Regions from separate parts of the Rhodococcus sp. NPDC078407 genome, predicted to be linked through region 2. Evidence: riboswitches for the same ligand, from Rfam matches in the RefSeq annotation. Region 2 holds a riboswitch; each other region holds the start of a gene.
The links. Region 2 has a riboswitch for thiamine pyrophosphate ahead of ACIGGF_RS20405 (TenA family protein). Riboswitches for the same ligand answer to the same signal wherever they lie in the genome.
Positions count from the first base shown of each region.

Region 1 (7,239 bases), on a different contig from region 2:
AAGGTGAGGTTGTCGACCGCCGTCACCGCTCCGTATTGCTTGGTCAGTCCTGTCACTTCGATCATGGGATCCACCTTCCCCGATCGCGAGCGTCGACACATCGCCCCACAGTCGCTTCTTCCATCATCCTTTCGGATGACACACACCCTGAGACAGCTGCCTGTTGCGTCGGTGACACGAGGTCGCAGTCGCAAACGCGTGCGCGTTCGCCAGGTGCGCGGAGAATTGCCGTCGGATACTCCACTACTCCGCTCGCGTTTCGCAAACGCGCGCGCGTTTGCCGGGACTGAGACCGGGCCGGGACCAGGGCGGCGCGCTGATTACATGGGTGAGCTGGCCTGCGCCCAGAATCGTTTCGGGATTCGGCCTGCGTGGCGCGCCTGGTATCCCGCAGCGACCGCGTGACGCATCGCCGACGCCATCAGGGCGGGATCCTTCGCCCTGGTCACCGCGGTCGCGAGCAGCACCGCGTCGCAGCCGAGTTCCATCGCGAGGGTCGCATCGCTGGCGGTGCCGATGCCTGCGTCGAGGATCACCGGCACCGACGCGGCGTCGACGATCATCTCGATGTTGTGGGCGTTGGCGATGCCGAGGCCGGTGCCGATGGGCGAGCCGAGCGGCATGACGGCCACGCAGCCGATGTCCTCGAGACGCTTGGCCAGCACCGGGTCGTCGGTCGTGTACGGCAGTACCTGGAAGCCGTCGTCGACGAGTTGTTCTGCGGCCTTGACCAATTCGATGGCGTCGGGCAGCAGCGTTCGCTCGTCGGCGATCACTTCGAGTTTCACCCAGTCGGTCTCGAGCGCTTCACGCCCCAGCTGCGCGGTGAGCACGGCCTCGGCCGAGCCGCGGCATCCCGCGGTGTTCGGCAACGGCGCGATGTTCAATCTGCGCAGCAGATCCAGCACTCCCGTGCCACCGGCGGCGTCGACGCGCCGCATCGCGACGGTGGTCAGTTCGGTTCCGGACGCGACGAGGGCGTCCTCGAGCACCGCCAGGTTGGCCGCTCCCCCGGTGCCGGTGATGAGACGAGAAGTGAACGTGCGATCGGCAATCTTCAGGCCAGGAGTGGAGCCTGCGGAACGACCGGTACTTTCTGTCGACATGCCGTCATCCACCCTGAACCGCCGTGAGAATGTCTATGGTCCAACCCTTTTCGACGTCGGTGGTGTCCCACCGACTCTTGGGCAGCACGGCACCGTCGACGGCGACGGCGATGCCCTTCTCGGGCATGCCGAGAAATTCGAGCAGCCGACGCATGGTCATGTCCTCGGTGAGCAAGTGATCCTCACCGTTGACGGTGATGCCGATCGCGACCTGTGTCATGGTGTCCTTTCGATCTGTGAGAAGCGTTCGGGTGTCGCTGCTTTCGCCTCGGGCAGCGTCTCGCCGGAGACCAGTGCGGCCACTGCATCGGCGGTGATGGGTGAGAGCAGGATGCCGTTGCGGCCGTGGCCGGTGGCGACGATCAACCGGGGTGAGAGCCTGCCGATGATCGGCAGTCCGTCCGGGCTCATGGGCCGCAGACCGGCGGCCGTTTCGTACAGCTCGTATTCGCCGATGCTCGGCATGAGTCGTTCGGCGTCGGCGATGAGGTCTCGTACTCCGGCGACGGTCACCTGGGTGTCCTCACCGGATTCGTATTGTGTTGCGCCGACGACCAATCCGTCGCCGCGTGGCACCAGGTAGATCGCTCTGCCGTGCACGGTTCCGCGAACGGTGCGAGACGGCGGCGGCGCGGCGCTGGGTCGACGACGCAGTCGTAGGATCTCGCCCTTGACCGGCCGGACCGGCAAGGTCGGCCACAGCGCGGCGCAGCGAGAACCGGCAGCCAGGACCACCTGATCGGCGTCGGGAATGGTGTCTACCGAACGACCGGAGAGCTGCACTCCGGCGTCGATACATCCCTGCTCCAGCGCGGAAACGAGGGCCCGATTGTCGACGGAAAGCTCCGTCGGCGCCAGCAATCCGAGCCGAATGTTCTGCGCCAGAGCAGGTTCGAGCTCACGCAGCTGCGCCCGGCCCAGAATCTCGAGTTCGTGGCCCTGTTCGCCCACCCATTCGGCGATGGTCCGCAGGTCGGCGGCATCGGCGGAGTCGAGGGCAACCGTCACCGATCCGGTCGAGGAGAACACCGAGGGTCCGGGGAGTTGTCGGGCGAATTCCGGCCACCGCGCCAGTGACGCAGCTCCGAGATGCAGCAGTTCGTGTTCACCGGGCCAACCCTCGGACAACGGTGCCAGCATGCCGCCGGCGACCCAGGACGCGCCTTTACCCAGCGCGGGATCGTGCACCTCCACTCGGTGACCGTCCCCGGACAGTCGCAGCGCCGTCGACAATCCGATGACGCCTCCGCCGATCACGACGATGTGCACGCGATTCACGTCCTCACTCCCTGCGCCCGCATGATCGGGTTCAGGTATTGACGGTAAGGGCGGCGAACCCACTCTCAGCCCCACGAACCCTGGGACTCCCGCGATCAATCTTCGTTTTACAGCCACCATGAGAATACAGTTCGGTTTGTGCATCCATCTCAGACCGCCCGCAATCAGACTCCCCGTGAGCGTCTTGCGTCCGCTCGCCTCTACCTGTGTACCGATGCCAGGCGCGACAAGGGCGATCTCGCCCAGTTCGCCGAGGCCGCGTTGTCCGGTGGCGTCGACATCATCCAGCTGCGCGACAAGAACTCCGCCGGTGAACGCGAATTCGGTCCGCTCGAAGCCAAGGACGAGCTTGCTGCGCTGGCCGTTCTGCTCGCCGCCACCAAGCGGCACGGTGCCTTGCTGGCCGTGAACGATCGCGCAGATCTCGCGTTGGCCGCCGGTGCCGACGTGTTGCATCTGGGCCAGGGCGACCTGCCGGTGCACTACGCGCGTCGGATCCTCGGTCCGGACGTGGTGATCGGTCGCTCGACGCAGAATCGGGCGCAGTCCTCGCTCGCCGCGATCGAGGACGGCGTCGACTACTTCGCCGTCGGCCCGGTGTGGCCCACGCCCACCAAGCCCAATCGGTCCGCTGCTGGTCTGGAAACTCTGCGGGCCACCGCGGACGCGCTCCCGGAGCGGCCGTGGTTCGCCATCGGCGGGGTCGACGCCACCAATGTGGATCAGGTTCGAGCGGCCGGTGCCGACCGCATCGTGGTGGTTCGAGCCATCACCGAGGCCCGCGATCCGCAGGCTGCCGCCCGTTCACTGGTTCAGGCGCTACAGGCTTAGAGCCACGCCAGCACCGACGACGGCGTCAGCACCTGCACCGATTCGGGCAACCGGTCGCGCAGTCCGCGGTCGGCAGTGACCAGCGCCGTCAGATCCCCGTCCCGGTGAGCCTGCGCGGCAAGGGTGTCGTCTCCGCTGCCGTCGGCCACGATCACCGGGATGCGCGGGTCGTCCACCACGGCGCCGCGGGCCTGACCTTCGAGGACCGCTTCGATGCGGGTGAGCCAGCCGTATTGGCCACCGGGTAGTTCGACGGTGCGTGGCAGCGTCTCGGCCAGCGAGGTGAGCAGAGCCCCGGTGGATCCGGCACGGTCCTTCCACCATCCGTTCGGCCGTGAACCCAGCACGTTGGCGGTGTCCAGCAGCACGCGCAGCGGCACTGTGCGCAGCAACGGCCAGCTCGACGCGAACCCGGGATGCAGCGGAAGATCGGCGACGATCGATTCCGGCACCCAGCGCAGTTCGGTGCTCTCGCCGTTGGGCACGGTGGTCAACGGATGGTCGGTATCGGCGACGACGGTGGTGTACGACCAGCCGCTGGCGACGCTCGCGGTGACCCGTTCGCTGCGAACGCACAGCTGTTCGGCGGCGATTCCGGCTTCCTCGTGCGCCTCGCGAACGGCCGCGTGTTCGGTGCTCTCGTGAGAATCACGGGCCCCACCCGGCAGCGCCCACGTTCCGCCCTGATGGCTCCACAGCGCGCGATGCTGCAGCAGAACGAGAGGTTCTCCGGAGTCCGACGGTGCCCGAAGCAGCAGTCCGGCGGCACCGTGTTTCCCCCAGTGCCGAGAACCGTCGTCACCGATGACCCACCCGTCCCCGTCACCTCGCATGGTCACCACCCTAGGGGAATCATCGGCCGGTAGTGACTGCGCTGTAGTGGCTGCAGTACGGCCCGCCTGCTTATATGCTCGGGTGCGTGATCGCGGCCGGCACCACCCCCTCCGCTGCCGTGCCTCCGACGACGGCCACCCCGGTCGGTGCTGCCGCCGGCAAGCCGCCGATGCGCCACACGATGCGCTCGACGCCTGCCCGTCTGGTCGCGATGGGACTCGCCCTGGTGGTGCTGTCGTTGACGGTCGGGAATCTCGCGTCCACCGCGGTCACCGAGCGGGTGGAGACCTTGGGGACGCTGCTGGTGCGGACCGAGCCGTTCGCGAACTCGGCACAGAATCTGTACGGAGCCCTGTCGGTGGCCGATGCAGCGGCGGCCACCGCGTTCATCGCCGGCGGACTCGAGCCGCCGGAGGTACGCGAACGCTACTCGCAGGCGCTCGGCGAGGCGTCGTCCGAACTGATCGCCGCCTCGGCCGGAGTGACCGAGAACGACGAGGCCACCAGTGCGGTGCTGACGCAGATCGCCGCCGGACTGCCCGTCTACAGCGGACTGGTCGAGACAGCCCGGGCCAACAACCGGAGCGGAAACCCGGTGGGCGCGGCGTATCTCGGCGAGGCGTCGACCTCGATGCAGACCAGCCTGCTGCCCCTGGCCGAGAAGTTGTACACCGAGCAGGCATCGCGGGTGTCCGCCGATCAGGAGCGCTTCACCAGCCCGCCGTTCTTCGCCATCGGTTCCGTGGTGTTTCTGCTGATGATGACCGGTCTGGCTCAGTGGTACCTCTCGCGGACCACGCGTCGAACGTTGAACGTCGGATTCCTCGGTGCCACAGTCGCTGTCGCCGGTTTGCTCGGGTGGATGCTGGTGGTGGGAGTGATCTCCTCGATCGCCACCGACCGCGCCCTGGATCGTGGCGTGTCACCGCTGAAGTCCTACACCACCGGCTTCATCATGGCGCAACAGGCCAGAGCCGACGAGACTCTCGATCTCGCGCGCCGCGGCGGCAGCCAGGATTACGGAGAATCGTTCGACGCCAGCATCTCTCGGATGTCGCAGATGTTCGAGGGAGACGCCGCGGTGATCGACGCACTCAACACGTGGTCCGCGTCGCATGCACGCATCGACTCCGCGCTCGACGCCGGCGACTTCAACGGTGCCGTCGCCATCGCCGCCGGTACCGGTCGGTCCGATTCGGCGGCCGCCTTCGCGGCGTTGGACGGCGTCCTGGTCGACGGCATAGAGAATGCTCGACGCGAACTCCGGTCCAACATCGACCGTTCGGTGTGGGTGCTGTCCGGCTTGTCCAACGGCGCGTTCGTGCTCACCGTCGTCGCCTCGGTGGCGTTCGGCGTCGGCTTGTTCCCAAGATTGCGTGAGTACCTGTGAAACGCCTGCTCGCCGTCGGAATCCTGACCACCGCTCTGCTGGTCGGCTGCGCGCCGCCGGAAAGCCCTGCGCCACAGGTCGATACGACGTTCACCGAACCGCCGCTACCGGACGGCGCATCCGTGGCCGCTCGGCCCACCGAGACCCCCGCCGACGACGAATGCGCCCGTCCCACCGCGAGCCTGCGCCCACTGCCGACCGGAACGGACGCCCCGCCGGTACCGCAGCCCACCGTCGACGCACTGCGCGCAGAGGGCCGCTTGGTCGTCGGACTCGACACCGGCAGTAATTTGTTCAGCTTCCGTGATCCGATGAGCGGGCAGCTGGTGGGGTTCGACGTCGACATCGCGCGGGAAATCTCACGAGACCTGTTCGGCGACCCGAACCGGTTGGACTTTCGCATCCTGACCTCCGCGCAACGTCTGGAAGCTCTGCAGAATTCGACGGTGGACATCGTGGTCAAGACCATGACCATCACCTGCGCTCGCCGCCAGGACGTGCAGTTCTCCACCGTGTACTTCCAAGCGCAACACCGCATTCTGGTGGTGCAAGGGTCCGGCATCCGCGGTGTCGACGACCTGGCGAACAAACGCGTCTGCGCCGTCGAAGGAACCACCTCGCTTCGCAGACTGCAGCGAGTGCAACCTGCGGCAACCGTGGTCACGGTGCCGATGTGGTCGGATTGCCTTGTGGTGCTTCAACAACGACAGGTCGACGCCATCAGCACCGACGACGCCATTCTCGCCGGCCTGGCTGTCCAGGATCCGTACCTCCAGATCGTCGGCGAGAGCTTGAGCCCGGAACCGTACGGGGTCGGGATCAATCGAGAGAGCGAGGATCTGGTGCGATTCGTCAACGCAACGTTGGCCCGCATCCGCGCCGACGGCACCTGGAACAGCATCTACAACCGGTGGCTGACGGTGCTCGGCCCCTCTCCCGGTCCCCCCAGCGCGTCGTACAGCGACTAGGGGCCGACATGACGGACGACGGGCTCTCATGACAGACGACGAACAGCAACCCACTGCCCCCGCGGACAGGACACAGGCAGTTCTGCGGGCCGACACCGGCGAACGCACCCGAGCAGTGCTGCGGAACCCCGGTGCGCCATCCGCGCCCATCGACGATCGGACAGCACGAACGCCGGGGCCGGAAGCGCCGATCGCCGGATCGATCGAGCGCGGAACAGCCAAATCCGCTGCAGCACTGAGCGCATCCACCCGCGCCAAGACGGGGAGGTCCCGATCCGGGCGATCACGCAGCGGTGGTGTTCGGCGCCGACTGGGCGGTGGTCTGGTGGACGTGCCCAGGGTGGAGCCGATCGATCCCGAAACTGCGGTGATGTCCGATCCGACGGTGCCGCAGCACAAGCGGTTCTGCTGGAAGTGCAACGCGAAGGTCGGCCGGAGCGAGCCGGGCGAAGCGAACATCGCCAAAGGTGTATGCCCGCACTGCGGCACGACGTTCGACTTCACGCCGCTACTGGAGCCGGGCGATCGAGTGGTCGGCCAGTACGACGTCCAGGGCTGCATCGCGCACGGCGGACTCGGCTGGATCTATCTGGCCATCGACCGCAACGTCAGCGACCGCTGGGTGGTCCTCAAGGGTCTGCTGCACTTCGGCGACGAGGAGGCCCACGCAGTCGCGGTCGCGGAGCGCCAGTTCTTGGCCGAGGTAGCGCATCCCGGCGTGGTCAAGATCTACAACTTCGTCGAACAACCCCGCAGCGACGGGTCGACCGTCGGCTTCATCGTCATGGAGTACGTCGGTGGACGGTCGCTACGCGACATCCTCGGCACGTGC
Region 1 covers NZ_JBITUQ010000018.1:94,372-101,610, forward strand. The annotation lists gene ACIGGF_RS18230 (ABC transporter ATP-binding protein) at 1-65, opposite strand, end outside; gene ACIGGF_RS18235 (thiazole synthase) at 321-1,106, opposite strand; gene thiS (sulfur carrier protein ThiS) at 1,111-1,326, opposite strand; gene thiO (glycine oxidase ThiO) at 1,323-2,375, opposite strand; TPP riboswitch at 2,374-2,487, opposite strand; gene thiE (thiamine phosphate synthase) at 2,523-3,215, shown strand; gene ACIGGF_RS18255 (NUDIX hydrolase) at 3,212-4,048, opposite strand; gene ACIGGF_RS18260 (hypothetical protein) at 4,135-5,439, shown strand; gene ACIGGF_RS18265 (glutamate ABC transporter substrate-binding protein) at 5,436-6,407, shown strand; gene ACIGGF_RS18270 (tetratricopeptide repeat protein) at 6,436-7,239, shown strand, end outside.
Region 1: it holds a riboswitch for thiamine pyrophosphate, as region 2 does, so the genes downstream of both, thiO (glycine oxidase ThiO) here and ACIGGF_RS20405 (TenA family protein) in region 2, are expected to answer to the same signal.

Region 2 (7,239 bases):
GGTCCGTCAGCAGCGTTCCTCGTCGCGCAGCCGACCCGGCGCCCGATGTCGACGCGACCGCGGTGATCGCATCGTCGACCTCGGTGACCGTCAACGTGGAGACCTCGGCGGAGGTGACGTCGAGATCGGCCAGAGTGCGCCAGCCGACTCCGATCCGACCCTGTGGCAACTCCCCCGACAACCAGGACACCGCGGGTTCGATGTCGCCGAGTTGCGCCTCGGCGAGCAGCGCGCTCAGCTGCTCGATCTTGACCTTGCGTGAGCGCGTCGCGGCCACGGCACGGGAGGCTTCGACAATCCTGGACATCAACACTCACCGAACATAACTGCACCTACCGACAGGCCTACCCAACCGGGTCATTCCGCAGGCTCCACCCCCGCCTGACATCCAATTGTTACCGGTGGGACTCCTGCGGCCGATGTTCTGGCTGTTACGTTCGATTCATGTCAGCAGCGCCCGGGCAACCTGCATGGCGGATCGGTCAGCTGAAGCCCAACACCCGGTCGCCCCAGGCAGCGCGCATGTCACCATCGGGGTCCTCGACCAGGGTGTCGGATGCATCGATCACCAGGGTCCAGCGCGCTTTCTCGGTGTACGGAGCCCAATGCTTGGACGCGTCCAATGCTGCGGGCACCCCGTACCTCGCGAACGCGAGCCACCGTCTCTGCATTCGCGCCGCCACCGCCATCGCCTGCTTCCGGCCGCCGAGCCAGAACGTGGGGTCGCGGTTCATCGTCCCGAAATTGCCGAATACGTACGGCAGTTCGGTCGCGTGGCCGGCTCCCACTCGCGCAGCCTTGAGCATCGGCGTCGCGTGATCGAATCGGTACATCCACGTCGGCGCGTGCCTGCTGTGCGCGTCGGCAATCCACATACTCGGCATGACGAATCCGGCATCTCGCGACATCGCCTGCGCGCCGGCCGGTTTGTACCTGTCCGGGTAGGCCGCCATGATCTCGGCGATGCGATGAGCCGGCAGATCGGCGTGATCGTGTGCGATGGCCCGGAACATCTCCGAGACGGTGTCGGAGGTGATCGGCATCAGCGGGGACTTCATGAACCGGAAGATCGACGGCTCGTCGTGGTTGGTGCCGATGATCAGGGGAATCTTGTGGGACAGCCCCTTCTGGAATGCAGCCACCGGGTAGCGCGGAACGATGTCTCCGTCCACGACCGGCGAAAGACCAAGGGTTCCCGGCACTCTCGTCGGAACCTCGTAACAGAGTGTGTCCCCCGCAGCGACCAGCCTGCTGAAATGCATGTCGAACAGTTCGCCGATGTCTTCCCGGTCCACACCCACCAGTTCCAGAAATCTCGACGCCACCGCGGCACCGCGGTGAGGGCCGTAGACCGACGTTGCAGGAGCACTCTGCACGATGGCTTGCTGAAACAGACCCTCGGCCTTGGGCGACGTCATCAGAGTGGTGACCGAAGCGCCCCCGGACGATTCACCGAACAGGGTGACGCGATCGGGATCGCCGCCGAAAGCAGAAATGCAGTCGCGTACCCATTCGAGTGCGGCGATCTGGTCCCGCAATCCGAGATTGGTCTCGAAGGTGTGCTCGTCGGTGGAGAACGACGAGAGGTCGAGGAACCCGAAGGGACCGAGGCGGAAGTTGACGGTCACCACCACCACGTCGCCGTTCTCGCTCAGGTTCCGCCCGTCGTACACCCGCTGTGCAGCCGATCCGATCGAGTACGCGCCGCCGTGGATCCACACCAGCACCGGCCGCGCCTCGCCATCGGGCCGGGGGGCCCACACGTTCAGCGTGAGGCAGTCCTCGGAAATGGACAGCGACGGATCGATCGGCACCGGACTGTCGCGACCCTGTGGTGCCATCGCGCCGAACTCGAGACCGTCGAGCACGCCGGACCACGGCTGCAGCGGCCGCGGCGATCGGAACCGATGCTTGCCGACGGGTGGTGTTGCGTAGGGAATACCCCGCCACGCCACGATCGGCGATGCGTCGACGGCAACCGGGTCGACGGCAACCGGGTAGCCCAAGACGTCGCCGTACGGTGTGCTCGCCAGCACGGTGTAGTCGGACGCGGCGGAGTCGGACGCGTTGACCATCGATCCTCCTGTTCGGTCGCTGCCCAACGTACCAACATCGGCCCTGGGCTCGGCGACGTCACGTGCGGCCACGACGCCCTCGAGCGAAGGAATCGACGATGAGAAGAATCGGATGTGCCACAGCGGCAATCGTGGCAGTCGGCCTACTGTCCGCCTGCGGTTCGGGTGAAGGCGACGGGCCGATGGCGACGATCATCACCGACCGCCCCACCCCGATCAGCGCACTTCCGACGACAGCCGGTACCACGCCGACATCGCCACCTGCTTCCACGACGCCGCCGGCGTCCGTCACCACCGTGCCGGTAACCAGTCCACCTCCGCCCCAGGCTGTTTCGGAGAAGTACGCGGGTAAGGCGCCTGGTTGGTACTACTTCTCGAGCCCCAGCGGGAAGTTCGAGTGCGGCATTGCCGTTCTCGAGTCCTCCATTGCCGGATGCCACGGTTCACTCCCTGATTCGGCACCCGATGTTTCCGACAGTGGGGCGTCGGGAACAACGGTGAAACCGAATGCCGTGCAGCTGATCGCGGGGTCCCCGGCGAAGTTCGAGACTCTGGGCGACCCCAAGTTCCACCGTTTCGACGGACCCGCGGCCGCCCTGCCGTACGGCGAGGTGCTCACCGTCCCCGGCAGCGGATCCAGCAACGGCCTCCAGTGCAGTGTCGACGAGCAGGCCGGGGTCACCTGCACCGATCAGGTGGGCCACGGTTTCACCGTCTCGACCGAAGATTTCGACCTTCGTTGACGGTCTCGTTCGCGCAGCGAATTACCAGGCGTAATGTCCGAGGACGGTACGACAATCCCTGCCGTACGGTCTCCCCAGCGGCCGACGTCCCTACACGCGGCCAGAAGGTGCGTCACTCATGAATCAGTCCTCCGACCACCACACAGCGAAGGTCATCGGCGTCAGCGTCGCCGCTGCTGTGGGCGGCTTCCTCTTCGGCTTCGACAGCTCGGTCATCAACGGGGCTGTCGACTCCATCGAAGATCACTTTTCACTCGGTTCGTTCACCACCGGGTTCGTGGTGGCGATCGCCCTGATCGGATGTGCCGTAGGTGCCTGGTTCGCAGGCAGCCTCGCGGACCGCTGGGGACGCAAGAAGGTGATGCTGTTGGGCTCCGCCCTGTTCACCATCTCTTCGATAGGATCCGGATTCGCATTCAGCGTTCCCGACCTCATGCTCTGGCGAGTACTGGGCGGGCTGGGCATCGGTATCGCGTCGGTGATCGCACCGGCCTACATCGCCGAGATCGCTCCCGCGAAGTGGCGCGGCTCCCTGGCCTCGCTGCAGCAGCTGGCTATCACCATCGGCATCTTCGCCGCCCTGCTGTCCGACGCCCTCCTCGCGGGGGCTGCCGACGGGGCATCGAACGACTTGTGGTTCGGAGTCGAAGCATGGCGTTGGATGTTCCTCGTCGGCGTCGTACCGGCACTGGTGTACGGGCTGCTGGCAACACTGATTCCGGAATCGCCGCGCTATCTGGTGGGTCAACACCTCGACGAAGAAGCCGCGAGAGTGCTCGCCGAGATCACCGGCGAATTGCACCCCGACGAGCGCGTACACGAGATCAGGCTGACACTGCGTAAGGAGTCACGCTCGTCGTTCGCCGACATTCGCGGTCCGAAGTTCGGCCTGCAACCCATCGTCTGGGTGGGCATCACGATGGCCGTGCTCCAGCAGCTGGTCGGTATCAACGCGATCTTCTACTACTCGACAACGCTGTGGCGCTCGGTCGGCTTCACCGAGGATCAGTCGTTCACCACCTCCGTCATCACCGCTCTGATCAACGTCGTCATGACGTTCGTCGCGATCCTGTTCGTCGACCGCATCGGCAGGCGCAAGCTGCTGATGGGGGGCTCGATCGGCATGTTCGTCGGACTCGTCATGGCGTCCGTGGCGTTCTCGCAGTCGATCGGCAGCGGCGACGACGTCACGCTCCCCGCTCCTTGGGGTGCGATCGCGTTGATCGGTGCCAACCTCTTCGTCATCTTCTTCGCCTCGACATGGGGTCCGATCATGTGGGTCATGCTCGGTGAGATGTTCCCCAACCGCATGCGAGCCATGGCTCTCGGCATCGGCACAGCAGCCAACTGGATGGCCAACTTCGCCGTCACACTTGCATTCCCGCCGCTGACCTCGTCCGTCGGGCTGTGGGTGATCTACGCAGGTTTCGCCTTGTTCGCCGCGCTCTCGTTCTTCTTCGTCAAGTCCAAGATCCAGGAGACCAAGGGCATGGAACTCGAGGACATGCTGGGATGAGTCCGGGCCGCAGATACAGGGGCGGCAGCGTCGACACCGGGTGACCGGTGTTACTGTCGCTTTCGTTCTGACACGGGGTGTGTCCGCCGATGCGGATGCTGAGATCAAACCCGCCGAACCTGATGCAGGTAATACTGACGAAGGGATGTCAAGGCGATGACGCCTGTTGTATCTGCGGACCCAGTCCGCTTCACCGATGTTCTGTGGGATGCCTCCGAAGGCATGCGACGCGCGATCGACGATCTGAAATTTCTCCGACTGCTCGGTGCCGGGACGCTTCCGCTCGACGCCTTCCGTCGGTACCTCGAGCAGGACTCGCTCTATCTGGGCGGGTACGTGAAGTCGCTGTCCTTGTTGGCGGCACACGCACCGACCCCGCTCGCCGGCGCATTCTGGGCGAGCGCCGCCGCGAGCACCATGGATGAGGCAGCGTCGCACGAGGCCATGCTGACCAGCGGATCTCTGCCCCCGTCGACGGAGAAGCCTGTGCCCTCGCCTGCATGCCTGGGATACACCTCGTATCTGACCGCAACCGCAGCAACCGAGCCGTATCCCGTCGCGGCTGCGGCGGTGCTGCCGTGCTTCTGGATCTACGCCGATGTCGGTCGTACTCTCGCCGAGGCCGCGAAGACGGTGCTCGATCGCGATCCCGATCACCCCTATGCGCAATGGGTCGCTTCGTACGATGCACCCGAATTCCATGCCATCGTCGAAGCCGCGAAAACCTTCGTGGACGACGCCGCCGCGGCTGCGACTCCGGATCAGCGCGAACAGATGATCGATGCGTTCCTCGTCGCGTCGAGGTACGAATTGATGTTCTGGGACAGTGCTTTACGTCCGACTCCGTGGCCCCTGGTCGAGAGTGCGGTGTTCGCATGAGAACCCCTCGAATACTCGCAGCGCTGGCAGCGGCAGTCGTGGCGACGACCGGACTGGCAGGATGCTCGGAATCGGCAGATTCCGACACCATCCGCTTCGCCCTCGACTGGACGCCGAACACCAATCACACCGGCCTGTACGTTGCCCTGCAGGAAGGCTACTTCGCCGACGCCGGGTTGGATGTAGAAGTTCTGCCCTACAACAACACCGCGGCAGACACTCTTGTCGATGCCGGCAACGCCGAATTCGGTATCAGCACACAGAGTTCGGGCGTCTTCGCCACCTCGGCAGGCGCACAGACCGTATCCGTTCTCGCCCCGCTGCAGCATTGGGCGACGGGCATCGGAGTTCGCGCGGACCGCGACGACATCCCGAGCCCGAAGGCACTCGACGGCAAGGTCTACGCCGGCTTCGGCGAGGCCGGCGAGCAAGCCGGACTCGAGAAGGTCATCCAGAACGACGGCGGTGCAGGCGAATACGAGACCGTCGTACTGGGCACCTCGGCGTACGAGGCCGTCTACTCCGGTACCGCCGACTTCACCGTCTCCTACTTCGCGTGGGAAGGCATCGAGGCCGAGCACAGCGGAACCCCCATGAAGTACTTCGATTACATCGACTATGGATTTCCCGACGCCTACGCCATTACCATCAGTGGCAACGAACCCTGGCTGGCTGCCCATCCGGACGAGGCGAAGAAATTCGTGCAGGCACTCCAACGCGGGTATCAGCTCGCCGCCGATGATCCCGACAGAGCCGCACAGGATCTGATCGACGCCAATCCGGGAACCTTCACCGACGAGTCGCTCGTCTTCGAGAGCCAGAACATGCTTGCGACCGAATACATGAAGGACGCTTCCGGCGAGGTCGGAAGACAGAGCCTCGACAAGTGGACGGCCTATTCGAAGTTCCTCTACGAGAGCGGAGTGCTGGCCGATGAGAACGGCGAGCCTCTGACCGTGGAGCCGGACTGGTCGACCTACTTCACCAATGACTACCTCGGCGATCGATGAGCCGGTAGCCGCTGACCGAGGTTCGTACTCGTTCAGCGGTATTCGAGCCTCGCTGCGCTGGGCGTGGCCTGCGCTCACCGTCGTCGCTGCACTCATCGCCGCGTGGCAGATCTACGTCGAGACCAGCGGCATCCGGCCGCAGGTGCTGCCGTCGCCAGGCCGCGTCGTCGCACAGGGTTGGGCGCAACGCGATGCGATCGGGGAGAACGCCGCCGCCACTCTGCAGGTGACGCTCGTCGGTTTCGCGGTCTCTTTGGCGCTGGCCTGGCTGCTGGCCGTCGCGGTGGATTTCTCACCGTGGCTCCGGCGTGCGTTCGTGCCGCTCTTCGTCGTATCGCAGACACTGCCGATCATCGCGATCGCACCGTTGCTGATCATCTGGTTCGGCTTCGGTCTGCTCCCGAAAATTCTGGTGATCGCTCTGGCCACGTTCTTCCCGATGGCCATCGGGCTCATCGAAGGCTTCGCGGCAGCCGATCGCGACGCGAAATCTTTGCTCGCCAGCATGGGAGCCTCACGCTGGCAACAATTTCGGTACGTGCGGCTGCCGTCGGCTCTCCCGCGATTCTTCACCTCTTTGCGCATCGGTATCACCTACGCCGTCGTCGGGGCGATCTTCGCCGAATACGCAGGAGCCAGTGCGGGACTGGGTATATACATGAGCCAACAGAAGAACTCGTTCCGAACGGATCTGGTCCTCGCCGCGGTTGCCGTCACGGCCGTGATCAGCGTTCTCCTCTTCGTATCCACGTTCGTGGTCGAACGATTGGTCGCTCCGTGGGCACGCCACAGCTCGGCGGGTCTGCATGTCTGATCAGTCCACGTCCGACAACTGCATCGAGGTTCGCGACCTCATCACATCGTTCGGCGACAAGCTTGTGCTGGACGGAGTTTCGTTCGATGTACGGCCTGGCGAGTTCGTCTCGATCATCGGACCCAGCGGCTCCGGCAAGAGCACGGTGTTCAACATGCTGGCGAAGCTCGACAGACCCGATTCCGGAACGATTCGCGTTCCG
Region 2 covers NZ_JBITUQ010000023.1:70,566-77,804, forward strand. The annotation lists gene ACIGGF_RS20385 (ATP-dependent DNA ligase) at 1-313, opposite strand, end outside; gene ACIGGF_RS20390 (carboxylesterase/lipase family protein) at 483-2,075, opposite strand; gene ACIGGF_RS20395 (hypothetical protein) at 2,174-2,818, shown strand; gene ACIGGF_RS20400 (sugar porter family MFS transporter) at 2,937-4,334, shown strand; TPP riboswitch at 4,398-4,497, shown strand; gene ACIGGF_RS20405 (TenA family protein) at 4,491-5,213, shown strand; gene ACIGGF_RS20410 (ABC transporter substrate-binding protein) at 5,210-6,223, shown strand; gene ACIGGF_RS20415 (ABC transporter permease) at 6,201-7,037, shown strand; gene ACIGGF_RS20420 (ABC transporter ATP-binding protein) at 7,030-7,239, shown strand, end outside.

Region 3 (7,239 bases), on a different contig from region 2:
GGTGAAACTTTCGACGCGTCGCGTTCCGCGGTTGCTGCCCAAGGACGCGCCACCGGATCTGCGGGGACGGGCTCGGCGCGATCGCTCGATGCAGATGCTCGGAACGTTCCTCAACGGCTACATGCACGCCACTGCCGGCAAGGAGTACGACGACGCCGTCGCCGGCCACAACCCCGATTCCGCGCTGCGGCTGGTGGTCGTGGACCGCGAGATAGTCGCCGAGGACAACGATGTCGCTGCCTTGACCCTCGCGTCGCCGACGGGGGAGCAATTGCCGACCTGGCATCCCGGCTGCCACCTCGATCTGCACCTGCCGTCGGGTCGCCGTCGGCAGTACTCACTGTGCGGTGATCCGTCCGACCGCAGTTGCTACCGCATCGCCGTCCGCCGAATACCCACCGGCGCAGGCGGATCCATCGAGATGCATGCGCTCGAGCCCGGCACCGAGGTCACCGTCCGCGGCCCACGGAACGGCTTTCCCTTCGTCGCCGAGGGCAGTGCGCTGTTCATCGCCGGCGGCATCGGCATCACCCCGATCATCGCCATGGTCCGTGCGGCAAGGATTCTCGGGATGGACTGGCAGTTCGTGTACTGCGGTCGCTCCCGCGACACCATGCCCTTTCTCGACGAGATCGAGAGCTGGGAATCGGATCGAGTTTTCGTCCGGACCGACGACGTGCACGGCTACCCCGCCGAGGGTGAATTGCTCGAGCGCGCCCCGGCCGGCGGTGCCGTCTACTGCTGCGGACCCACCCCCATGCTCGACGCCGTCCGCCGCGACTTTCGCGAGTGCCCCGCCACCGCACTGCATTTCGAGCGTTTCGGCCCGCCGCCGATTCTCGACGGCCAGCCGTTCCAGGTGCAGTTGATCAGCACCGGAGCTGTGCTCGATGTGGCCGCCGATGCTTCCGTATTGACCGCAGTGAAGGAACAGAAGCCCAATATCGCGTACTCGTGCCAGCAGGGCTTCTGCGGTACCTGCAAGGTGCGTGTGCTCTCCGGCGAGCCCGAGCATCTCGAAACGCGATTGACCCCCGAAGAGCAGCGAGATCACATGCTGATCTGCGTCTCACGTGCTCGCAGCGCGCGTCTCGTACTCGATCTATAGAACGGAATGGCATTGAGCAGCAACGCAGTTCGGACGACGGTCGTCAACGAGGGTATTCGGTTGGCGGTGTTCGAGAGCGGTAACCCCGACGGTGACCCCATCGTCCTCGTGCATGGGTGGCCCGACACTCACGAGCTGTGGAGCCACATCGTGCCGCAGCTCGAGGACCGCTTTCGGGTGATCAGCTACGACTCGCGCGGAGCCGGCGAGAGCACGGTGCCCACCGAGCAGTCGGCGTACAAGCTCGCCCGGCTGGCGTCGGACTTCTACGCCGTGGCAGATGCGGTCAGCCCCGATGCACCGGTACACGTGCTCGCACACGACTGGGGCGCCGTCGAGGTATGGGAGGCGGCGGCCCAGCCGCAGGCGAGGGATCGAATCCGCTCGTACACATCGATTTCAGGACCCAACCTCGACCATCTCGGCAAGTGGTCGCAGTCTCGGTTGCGTCATCCCACGGTCAACGGCATCAAGCAGGTTCTCGCCCAGGTTCGGGCATCCTGGTACACCGCCACCTTCCATGTCCCGATCCTTGCCAACCTGCGAATCAAACGGCAGTTCGCCAAGGGCTGGCCTGCATTCCTCGAGGAGTTCTCGGGCGTGGACCCGGCGCTCGTCACGCAGAACCCCACCCTGTGGTCCGACGCGACCAACGGAACCAAGCTTTACCGGGCCAACATCATTCCGCTGCTGACCAATCCGCGGGATCGCTACATCGACATCCCGGTGCATCTCATCGTCAACACCGAGGATGTCGCGGTGCGTTCGTACCACTACGACGACACCGGCAAGTGGGTGAAGAACCTCACCCGCAACGACATTCCGGCGGGGCACTGGTCGCCGATCTCGCATGCCGACGACATTGCACGATTGACGCGAGAGTTCATCGACTCGCTGGCCTGAGCCCTCGTCGGATCACTCGGCCAGATGCCCCCGCAGCGTCGAGGACGTGTATTCGGATCGAAACACGCCGCGCTGCTGCAGGATCGGGACTACGTGTTCGACGAAGTCGGCGAGTGAGTCCGGGTAGCGCGGGCACATGAGGTTGAAGCCGTCGGCACCGCGGCCGATCCACGACTGCATCTCGTCGGCGACGGACTCCGGTGTACCGATCATCGTGGCGTGTCCACCACCGGCAGCGAGGGTGCCCAGCAGTTCCCGCACGGTGGGAGCATCCTTCTCGACAATCCGCAGAATCGTCTCGTAACGGCCCAGCGGTCCGGTGAACTCGGACGCCGGTGGCAACGTCGGCACCAGGGAATCCAGTTCCCAAGCAGCACAGTCCTGCCCGGTGAACGTCGACAACATCGCCAGTGACTGCTCGGTAGGTAGTAGCTGATCCAGTTCGGCCTTCTTGCGTCGGGCCTCGTCCATCGTCGATCCGATGTACGTCACCAACCCCGGCATGATGCCCACTGCTGCACTGTCGCGGCCCGCGTGGGCGATGCGCCCCTTCATATCCTCGTAATAGCTCTGCGCTGCAACGAGATCGTAGGCGACGGCATAGATGGCCTCGGCGTACGTGGCAGCGAGATCCCGACCCGGCCCCGACGCCCCCGCCTGGAACAGCACCGGCCTACCCTGCGGCGACCGCGGCACGGTCAACGGACCGTCGACCCGAAAGTGCTTGCCGTCGTGATCGATGGCATGCACCTTGGCCGGGTCCGCGTACGCTCCAGCGCGATCGAGCGTCAACGCGTCGGCGTCCCACGAATCCCACAGCGCCAGAGCCGTATCGACGAACTCCTCGGCGCGCGCATAGCGCTCCTCGCGAGCCGGGATGGCGTCCATCCCGTGATTGCGTGCTTCGGCGTCGAACATGGAGGTGACGACGTTCCAGCCGGCCCGACCGCCGCTGATGTGGTCCAACGACGCCAGCATGCGCGCGGCGTGGAACGGCGTGTAGAACGTCGACGACACAGTGGTGACCAGACCGATGTGGGTTGTCGCTCTGGCCATGGCGGCCAGCGCAGTGATCGGTTCGAGAAACCAGGTTCCGGCTCCGGCCGGATCGCGAACGGAATGCCCGTCGGCGAAGAACACCGCGTCGAACTTTCCCCGTTCCGCGAGCTGTGCAAGCTCCTCGTAGTACGAGATATCGCCGAGATCTTCCACTCGCGAATCGGGGTGCCGCCACGCTGCACTGTGATGTCCGCAGCCGTACAGAAACGCGTTGAGGTGCATATCAGTTCTTGACCAAACCGCCGTCGACAACGAGGTTCTGGCCGGTCACCGAGCGCGCCCACGGCGAGGCGAAGAACAGCAGGGCATCGGCGAACTCCTCCGGCGTGGTCACGCGCTGCAGCGGGGTCGAGGCCGCGATGTAGTCGAAGACCTCGGCCGGGGTCGCGGCGCTGGCGTCGGTGGTGCGCAGCAGTCCGCCGGAGACCATGTTGACGGTGATGTTGTCCGCGCCCAGGTCCACGGACAACGTGCGCGTCAGTGAGAGCAGTGCGGCCTTCGAGGCGGTGTAGTCGTGGTACGGCACCACCGGATTCTGGAACAAGTTGGTGCCCACGTTGATGATTCGACCGAAGCCCGCCTCACGCATTCCCGGTAGGGCCGCCTGCGTGGTGAGCAGCGCCGCGCGAACGCTGCCTCGCAGCTGAGCGTCGAACCGATCCCAGGTGATCTTGTCGGCCTTCGGTCGAGCATCCCCGTCGAACGAGAAATCGGCCAGTGCGTTGTTGACGACGGTGGTGATCGGAGTGCCGAAATGCGCACGGGCCGAATCGAACACCGAGGCCACTGCGCTCTCGTCGGTCACGTCGCCCTGAACCGCGATCGCGTTCTCGCCGAGCCTGTCCGCCAACGCCTCCGCCGCCTCTTTGCTGGCGCGGTAGTCGATCACCACACGTGCGCCCTCACCGGCGAACGCCGCGGCGATCGCTGCTCCCAGTCCGCGGCCGCCGCCGGTGATCAACACTGTCTGCTCGTCGAGTCTCATGCGCTACGCCTCTCGTTCGAGGTCAGGACCGTCGCGAGGGACAGGAAATACCGAAACATCACGACATTCCCTTCGCTGGTCCTAACCAGATCAGGTTCGACGGGTGTGATCTCAGCCCTGACGGGCACCCCGTGTCGCGGTCGACTGTACCTGTAGCGGCCTCTACCGGTTTCTTGTGCTTGGAGTAGACAGCGGAATACGACCGTATGCCGTGATCATCCGATGACAGCCCAGCCGTGAGGCGGAACGCTCACTCGCCCGTCGTTCAGGCTCGCCTCACCGGCCAACAATTCGGTGCCCTGGACTGGGTGGTCGATGGCATCGTCGCCGAGGTTCAGCGCCACGGTAATCGAACCGTCGTCGGCGAAGGCACGGTAGACGAGCGCGGTGTTGGTCAATTCCAGCGTCTGCGTGCGTGCGCTGTACAGCCACGGGTTGCGACGTCGGACGCCGATGAGCTCCTGGTGAATGTGGAACACCGGCCAGCCGTACGGAGCCAGATCCTCGGATGTCTCCGGGTATTCGGGACGCACCTCGTCGTCACCACCGACACGATCTTCCTTGATGCCGCGGAAGGCCTGCTCGTCTCCGTAGTAGATCATCGGCATGCCGCCGACGGTGAACAGAACCACCAACGCGTGCACCAAGTGTCGCTCGTCTTCGATGACGCTGGCGATGCGATTGACATCATGATTTCCGACAAAGGTGGCGGGAACGAAAGCGTCGAGCCAGCCGTTGTGGCGCTCCAATGCATGCGAGAGCTCGAAGAAGTTCTTTTCGCTCAGCCCACTCCAGATCGCCTTCCACAGCTCGTACTGGGTGACCGAGTCGAGCATGGACGCCGACACGATCCGGTCGTAGTCGCCGTGAATGACCTCGCCGAGAAAGTATGCATCCGAATGCTTTTCGCGAACCTTCGGCAGCACCACGGACCAGAACCGGGGCGATACCGCATAGGCTGCATCGAGTCGCCAGGCGTCGACGCCGCGGTCCAGCCAGTGCGACAGTACGTCCACGACGTACTCCTGCACGTGCGGGCTCTCGTGGTTGAGGGCAACCAATTCGTCGTGGCCCTCGAAGTTGTGGTGCGTCGGCTCGTCCCCGGACCAGTCGAGGTGGAACCACCCGGCCGCCTCGGAGTCCGGGCCCTCGGCCAGGGCCTCACGGAACTTCGGGAAGCTCTGCGCCACATGGTTGAAGACGCCGTCGAACATCACCTTCAGCCCGCGTGAGTGCGCCGCGGCAATCAACGAGTCGATGTCCTCGTCGGTGCCGAGCCTGCCATCGATGTGGTAGTAGTCGACGGTGTCGTAGCCGTGCTTCTCGGACTCGAAGATCGGCCCGAGGGCGATACCCGACGCACCGAGTTCGAGCGCGTAGTCGAGCCATTTCTCGATTCTGCTCAGCCGGTGCAGGTCTGCCTGCGATTCACCGTCCCAGCCGTGCACCGGCGCACCGGTGAAGCCGAGCGGGTACAGATGCCACCAGATGGCGTGCTTCGTCCACTCCATCATGACTCCATGATCGAGTCGCGGCCCAATTCGGCAGCACCAGCGTGACCGGACAAACTGGTCACAAGATCGAATTCCGCAAGCAGGCAACGCAATACGTGCGCCACGCCTTCTTGCCCGCCGAGCGCGAGGCCGTAGAGGAACGGACGGCCGAGGAGAACCGCGTCGGCCCCGATCGCCAAGGCCTTGGCCATGTCCGCCCCGGTCCGTACGCCGGAGTCGAACAGGACCGTCAGTTCGTCACCGACCGCATCCACGATCGACGGCAACGCGTCGAGAGATGGCCTGGCACCGTCGATCTGACGACCACCGTGATTGGAGACCACGATGCCGTCGACTCCGTGCGCGGCTGCTTCACGGGCATCGCCGACTGTGCATATTCCCTTGAGGACTATCGGACCGTCCCAGTGCTCACGGAGAAACGCCAGGTTCTTCCACGACAGCCCGGGATTGGGGAACATCTGCGCCCAATGCATCGCGGCCGCAACGGGATTCTCCTCCGCCGGCTGGGCCAATCCGGCCTGGAACGCCGGATCGGTCAGGTAGTTCTCGATGCCGAGGTTGGCCAGGAACGGGAGGTAGCCGCGATCCAGATCGGCGGGCCTCCAGCCCAGCAACGTCGTGTCGAGCGTGAGCACCAACGTGGTGAATCCGGTGTCCTTCGCGCGCTGCAGGAAGCTCAGCAAGACGGATTCGTCCGTGGGCCAGTACAGCTGATACCAGCGCGGCGCATCTCCACCTGCCTCGGCGATCTGCTCGAACGAATGCGATGCCTGGGTCGAATGTATGTACGGCACACCGAGTTCCGCAGCAGCGCGGACAGTGGCCAACTCGCCCTCGGGGTGAGCGAGCGTCTGAATTCCCACCGGTGCGATCAACAGCGGTGCAGGCATGTCGGTGCCGAGCACGGTGCAGGCGTGGTCACGGGCCGCCGAGCTGCGCAGCATCCGCGGCGCGATTGACCATTTGTCGAACGCCGTCCGGTTGGCTCGCGCCGTCGATCCGCTGCCCGCGCTCGCCACGATGTAGCCCAGAGCCTCGGGCGACAGCTTCTCGGCGGCCTGATCCTCCAACCTCGCCAAGTTGGTCGTGATCGGCGATGTCTGCTGGGCGAACATCCCGGCGGCATAGATGCCGAGTTGGTGATCGCTGAAGTTGCTGGGCCTGGCCTCGGTCATCGTTCGACCCTACCGGGGCACCGCCGACGATCGGGCGAGAAAGGCGTCCAGCAGAGTCGAGCACCGCGCCCGAGCTGCGAGTTCCGCGTCGGCGATATCCCTCCTGATCTCGTCCACGTCCACCTCGTGTTCGACGCCATCGCGGTCCCATGCGGCCGCCCACGCATCGTAGGTATCGAGGTCGATCTCGGGATGGAACTGCAGTCCGAGGTGTGGGCCGAGAACGAACGCTTGTTGCGCGGCCCGGTTGCGGGCGATCACGGTGGCCTGCGGCGGCGCAGAGAAGGTGTCGCCGTGGAACTCCATCCATGGGCCCGGAGCTATGAACGCGGGATCGGAGGTCTCGACGTCGACGAATCCGTATTCGGGCTGCTCGGACTTGCGTACCGATCCGCCGAGAACGCGAGCGAGCAGCTGGCCGCCGAAACACACACCGAGAATCGGGACCTGCGCATCGATCGCCTCCTGCACATACGCGATCTCCGGAGCAAGCCA
Region 3 covers NZ_JBITUQ010000028.1:12,205-19,443, reverse strand. The annotation lists gene ACIGGF_RS21965 (metal-dependent hydrolase) at 1-5, shown strand, start outside; gene ACIGGF_RS21960 (PDR/VanB family oxidoreductase) at 89-1,108, shown strand; gene ACIGGF_RS21955 (alpha/beta fold hydrolase) at 1,115-2,011, shown strand; gene ACIGGF_RS21950 (LLM class flavin-dependent oxidoreductase) at 2,024-3,292, opposite strand; gene ACIGGF_RS21945 (3-oxoacyl-ACP reductase) at 3,294-4,055, opposite strand; TPP riboswitch at 4,105-4,197, opposite strand; gene ACIGGF_RS21940 (alpha-amylase family glycosyl hydrolase) at 4,271-5,566, opposite strand; gene ACIGGF_RS21935 (alpha-hydroxy-acid oxidizing protein) at 5,566-6,744, opposite strand; gene ACIGGF_RS21930 (type 1 glutamine amidotransferase) at 6,754-7,239, opposite strand, start outside.
Region 3: it holds a riboswitch for thiamine pyrophosphate, as region 2 does, so the genes downstream of both, ACIGGF_RS21945 (3-oxoacyl-ACP reductase) here and ACIGGF_RS20405 (TenA family protein) in region 2, are expected to answer to the same signal.